DNA from 2 places in the Bacillus sp. z50 genome. Region 2 is predicted to be linked to the other one. Evidence: riboswitches for the same ligand, from Rfam matches in the RefSeq annotation. Region 2 holds a riboswitch; the other holds the start of a gene.
The links. Region 2 has a riboswitch for cobalamin ahead of AC4G3N_RS06510 (ABC transporter substrate-binding protein). Riboswitches for the same ligand answer to the same signal wherever they lie in the genome.

Region 1 (3,210 bases), on a different contig from region 2:
GAGAAATCATGATCGCCTTAAACACTTCAATGGCAGGTATTTCTTTTTTGGAAAGCTGCGGATGATTGATACATTCAGTATATTTTTGTCTGAATTGGCCATCCCCTGCTTCTTCATCAAAATAATCTTCAAGAGAATATCCCATTACTTTTCTTACTTCATGCGGATCAAATAAATACCAGGTACCCCGCTCCTTGACCATTTCCATAAATAAATCCGGAATGCAAACACCAGTAAATAAATCATGCGTTCGAAAACGTTCATCCCCATTATTTAAACGCGCTTCGAGGAAGGCAAATATATCCTTATGCCAAACATCCAGATAAACTGCAATGGCACCCTGTCTTTGGCCCAGTTGGTCCACACTGACGGCGGTATTATTTAATTGCTTCATCCATGGTATAACTCCTGAGGAAACACCCTTAAATCCTTTAATATCACTGCCTCGCGCTCTAATTTTCCCTAAATAAACACCTATTCCTCCGCCATTTTTAGATAGATTGGCAATATCGGTGTTTGAATCATAGATACCTTGCAAACTATCATCAACAGTATCGATAAAACAACTGGATAATTGGCCATAGCTTTTCCCAGCATTAGCAAGCGTAGGAGTTGCCACCGTCATATATAGATTGGATAAGGCCCAATATGCTTCTCTTATTAATTTGATTCGCTGTTCTTTAGGCTCATTCATCATTAATGTCATGGCAATAATCATAAACCGTTCCTGAGGAAGTTCATATAAGCTTCCATGATGAGATTTGGCTAAATAGCGATCTGCCAGCGTCCGAATGCCAATATACGTAAACAACTGATCTTTTGATGAATCGATGACTGCTTCGAGTTCATTGATTTCGTCTTCCGTATATTCATTTAACAATGCTGGATTATAAATCCCCATATCAGTCAATAGTTCAACAAGCTGATGAAAGCTCCCATATTTGTGTGTTAAATCATATCCCCGGCTTTTTGAAGCTTTATCATATAACTGGTCTAAATAAATAGTTGCCGCCACAAATGTCCAATCAGGCTCATCAGCAGAGATACGCTCTACGGCGCTTAGTACCAGTAAATTCACCAACTCTTTCTTGCTATAGTCAGACTTATACTCAAGTGCTGTCTTGATTTTTTCTAAGTATTCCTCTGCTGAATAAATAGATGTATAGGAACTAACACATTCCTTTATGTATGTTTCTATGCTTTTTAAATTTATGACTTCCAGACTTGCATAGTTTGATTCGTAAGATACTGCCATACTAATTTCCCCCTTATTGTTTGCCGATAAATCGATTAAAAACGTCTGTTCCCTCCACGCAAAAAATCCCATTGCCTAAAAATAAGCAATGGGAAAAGAAATAATAACAAGATTGAACTGTTCAATATTGCTATTTCATCCGTTCCACCCTCATTGCTCCCGATAAAGGCAAACCAGTGAAAAAGGCAGGTCTCCTGACTCATGCTTCGCTTTACTCTAAGTCCTTCCCATAGATTTCTCTACAGTGGTTTACTTATTTCATCAGCATTTACAGTTGCGGGTACAGTTCCGGATTTTAACCGGATTCCCTATTAAGTCGTAATACGACACCTTAAACACGTTAAAATCAATATATAGTATTTTAATTTAAAAACAATAACAACATATAGAATTATAAATCTTATATGTGAAAATAGCAACTAAAATTCCGACAATTTATTTAGGCAATTGCTGGAGAAATTGATTGATAAATGCTTCGGATTCCAATCGAATTCCAATGTATGGCGGATGAACACGTTTATTGGCTTCAAGAGGAACCCCCAACCACAATACTTTTTGGTCAAAGATGACAAATGTGAAGCTTGGCCCATTCTGAAGATGGATATCCGGATCCAAATAGGAATGGGAATCTGGAGAATACATCATCAGTCTTGTTCTTGAGTTCCTCGTCTTCACTCTTTGAACAAAATCCGATGATAACACACTGGAATTTGGCAAGGAAAGGATAATGGAAGATTGGGCTTTTTTTAAATCCTGATAGAACCCTTCCAAATTTCTTGCATAAATCCATTGTAATTTTGGATGATGGTTGGCAATCCATTTGCCTATTTGATCCATATTGACCATTTGATTCCGTTTCATTTGATATTGAACGAGCTGATGAAGAGTTTTTGTATGCGAAACTTTTGATTCTATAAACTCCACATCGCTGACATGAATCAGTTTCCCTTTTGTTCTGGTAATTGCAACATTTAACAGCCGTTCACTTTCCCTGCCCGTTAAAAGCATCCCTGCCCGATTTTGCGGATAACTATCTACACTATCAAATACCATTACTTCCCGTTCACTTCCCTGGAAACGATGGACAGTGGCAGCCAATATATCATGCAGGCCGTTCTCTTCCTCATATAGATCTTTAATTAATGTTTCCATCAATTGTGCCTGCGCACGATAAGGGGTTGCATAACCGATTGATTTACTCCCATTGCTGTAGGCTTCATGAATAACCTGAAAGGATAACAATAGATTCATCAAATTCATTCTAGAACCAGAGGAAGTGCCCGTAAAGCAGTGTTCCCCTGTGAAGCTCGTATTTAACAGTACGGAAGCACGATCTACAAAAGGTGTCTTTGAAACGATATCTTTTTTATTTATATGAACACTTGGATGATCGCCAACCAGTGAATTATAAACATATTGGTTCGTAAAAGCGGAGATATCCGGATGCATTCTCCTCTGTTCCTTTAATAAAAACAAATGAGTATGAAGTTTTCCCCCACGTGCAATATCAGCAACACCGGCACGATGGAAGATGTCCTCCTTCAGCCAGCGGTCTACAAGCTCTCCCCTCGAAACCGCAATAGGAGGTAATTGCTTAAAATCCCCACAAATAATACAACGCTTGGCAAGTGCGCCGGCAAAGGCAATTTGCGGGATAAAGGCCATACTGGCTTCATCAATGATAACTAGATCATACTCTTGTTCAAAAATACTCGGGTCCATTGCTGCTTTCGCCAAGGTAGTCCCAACAATGAAGGCATTTTTGACTAAATGAATTTCTTTTTGCCTTATTTTCTCTAAGATTCTGCCCAGTTTTTTTTCAAGGTCAAGAAGCTGCTCCGAGTCACGTACGCTAAAAGACAGAGACAGATCTTTTTTTAGCAGTTTCTTTTCTTCATTAATCGAATCCCTTTCCTTCACTAAATGTCCATCATGACTTTCCAATAATTTAGCCG
Region 2 (3,210 bases):
ATACTGCCTTTCAGGTACCTTTATATAATGGGAGCTATTTGAAGGAGCTTTCGAATCCATTGAAAGAAAGGTTTAAAATTGCTTTTTCCACAAAGTCTCCGGTGGGAACACCCGTTAGTGAAGAAGCTGTAGAAGCGGTACATAAGACAGTCAAATGGCTGGAACAGGCAGGGTTCACCGTTGAAGAATGTGATAATGGGGTAGATGGAATCCGCCTTATGGAAAATTACTATATTATGAATAGCGGAGAAATGGCAGCAGATATACTGTCCATTGAGGAAGCCATTGGACGGCCGATTACCGTTAATGATATAGAGATAGTCACATGGGTACTCAGAACTGCCGGGCAGAATGTATCAGCTGTTCAATTTACACGCAGTTTAGCTGAATGGGATACGGCAGCTGCACAAATGGCCAGGTTCAATGAGGATTATGATTTGTATTTGACGCCGGCAACAGCTTTCTCAGCTCCAAAGGTGGGCGAATTGACGCATACGGATGAACAGAGCTTGCAGTTATTGAAAGTAAATGAACTAAAACCCTCTGAACAGTTAGCAATGGTCTATGAAATGTTTAAACCAAGTTTAACGTATACGCCTTTTACACAGTTGGCGAACATCATCGGACAGCCTGCGATTAGCTTGCCTGTTCATATGACAGATTCTGGCTTACCCCTTGGAGTGCAATTGATGGCTCCAAAGGGAAGGGAAGATTGGCTTCTTAAAATAGGAGCGTTGTTAGAGCAATCCGATATATGGGTTGGACAGAAAGGGAATCCATATATTGGATGGTGATAAAAGTGATAGATCGACTAGAAGATGCGTGTAATTCAGTTGGTCAATTAGAACAGTCATTTCACTTGTTTAAATTTATGTGAATTCCTATATATCAAAAATATCTTCCGTTTACATTTTCAACATGATATATTAATAGTACGAAAATTTAAAACAATCATAAGTGCTCACTTTTGTGAGGTAAAAGGGAATCCAGTGTAAATCTGGAACAGCCCCCGCTACTGTAAGAGCTGATGAAATCACGTGACCACCTTTAAAAGAGGGAAGGTGTGAGAGTAAAGTGAAGCTCAGAGTCAGGAAACCTGCTTATGAATGTGTATTGCTTACTTTTCGGTGGGAAAAGGGATGGCGAACGTAGAGATGATTGTGTCTTTGCGCTGATTTTGACAGCGTTTTTTTGTCTGTGCATGAATCAAGCCTGTTTTCCTTAATCGGGAAGACAGGCTTTTTTATGTTTAATATTTCAGCGTAAATTCGCTAAATATAAATAAATTTTGAAAAAGGGAGAATAGTGAGATGAAAAAGATTGCAAGCTTATCACTTTTGGTGTTCTTATCCGTTTTTGCATTGTTTGCATGCGGAAATGATGAGACAGTAAACAACCAGGAAAAAGAAACAAACCAGGAAACAAGTGAGTATCCGAAAACCTTAACAGACGGTCGTGGGGAAGAGGTGACCCTTAAAGAAAAACCTTCAAGGATTGTTTCGACCACATTGGCTATTGATGAATATTTATTGCCTTTGGTTGATGAGGAGCGGATTGCCGCGGTAACGAAAATGTCTACAGACTCAGGGATTTCGAATGTAGCAGATCTAACAGATGGAATTGATACAAAAATTGAATCAGTCACATCTGAATTGGTGCTGTCACTTCAGCCTGATTTAGTGCTGATTCCTTCCTATGTAGATCCTGAGGTTCTTAAACAAATTGATGCTGCAGACATCACCACCTACCAACTTAAAGATGATTCCTCTATATCAGGTGTATTGGATGGTCTAATGGAGGTTGGTACCATTGTTGGCGAGGAAGATAAAGCAGAAGAAATCATAGCTGATGTCAAAAAGAGGATGTCAGATTTACAAACGAAAGCAAAAGCACAAACAGATAAAAAACGAGTGGTTTACTGGACACAGCAAAATTCTTCAGTTACTGAGAATACTACAATAGGAGAAATCATCACCTTAGCAGGCGGGATAAATGCCATTACAGAAGCGGGCATTACCGGTGAAGAGTATCCTGATTATCCAAATCTTTCAAAGGAAAAATTAGTTGAGATAAATCCAGATGTGATTATTACAAGCGATTGGCAGTATGACGGTTCAAAAGCAACATTCGTCGAGGAATGGCAAAAGGATCCGGCACTTAAAAATCTTAAAGCCTTTAAGAATAATGAAGTGCATGTGATAGATAGCGCAAATTTAACAACGGCTTCCCATTTTGTGATTGAGGGAGCAGAAGATATTTATCAAGTTTTATATGGAGAATAATATGGTTTGTAAACAGTCTAAACAGGTTCTTATTTTTGGAATCCTGATTTGTTCCTTGCTCGTATCGTTACTTTTAGCAACCATGTATGGCGGGGTCATCGTTCCATTTACGGAAACTGTGAAAGTATTACTCTCACTGCTTCCATTTATAGAGTTTGACTATAACCCAATGTATGAAACAATCCTTGTGCAGATTCGCCTGGGGCGGGTTGTTGTGGCTGGATTAGTCGGGGCAGCCTTGGCAATATCGGGAGTCGTGATGCAAAGTGTGTTTCGCAACCCGATGGCTGACCCCGGCATAATTGGTGTTTCATCAGGTGGAGCATTCGGAGGTGTACTGGCCATCTATTTTGGTTTGGCCGCGATCCATTCTCTTTTCGTCCCATTAATGGGCTTTATCCTGGCTGCATTGACTTTGTTTGCAATTTATATGATTGCGACCAATCAAGGAAGGACCTCAGTACTGACATTGCTGCTGACGGGTATTGCGATTAGTTCTTTTTTATCAGCCTGTACCTCTCTGCTAATCTCTTTTTCGAATGCAGGAGTGATGCAGCAGATTGTCCAATGGATGATGGGGAACTTAAACGGGCGTGATTGGAGTCATGTACAAATATTAACTGTTCCTGTTTTATTTTCGATTTGTGTCTTTTTGTACCATGCCAACGACTTAGATATCTTTCTGCTGGGTGAAGAGCAGGCCCAGAATATGGGGATTTCCGTTCAGCGCACCCGTAATCTATTGTTAATTACTGCTTCATTAGTAACTGGAATGAGTGTCTCATTAACGGGAGCCATCGGTTTTGTTGGTCTGATTGTCCCTCATATGATCCGTATGATCATTGGGCCCTCGCATCGAAATTTACTACTGGCTAGTGTCTTAGGGGGAGCGAGTTTCTTGATTCTTGCTGACTTAATATCCCGTTTG

Region 1: linked by a shared signal. The riboswitch ahead of AC4G3N_RS01120 (ribonucleoside-diphosphate reductase subunit alpha) and the one ahead of AC4G3N_RS06510 (ABC transporter substrate-binding protein) in region 2 are both predicted to bind cobalamin.

What each region holds. Positions count from the first base shown of each region.
Region 1 is NZ_JBZFQL010000001.1:252,294-255,503, forward strand. It holds gene AC4G3N_RS01120 (ribonucleoside-diphosphate reductase subunit alpha) at 1-1,255, opposite strand, end outside; cobalamin riboswitch at 1,423-1,604, opposite strand; gene AC4G3N_RS01125 (DEAD/DEAH box helicase) at 1,691-3,210, opposite strand, start outside.
Region 2 is NZ_JBZFQL010000002.1:138,429-141,638, reverse strand. It holds gene AC4G3N_RS06515 (amidase) at 1-794, shown strand, start outside; cobalamin riboswitch at 939-1,118, shown strand; gene AC4G3N_RS06510 (ABC transporter substrate-binding protein) at 1,311-2,282, shown strand; gene AC4G3N_RS06505 (FecCD family ABC transporter permease) at 2,284-3,210, shown strand, end outside.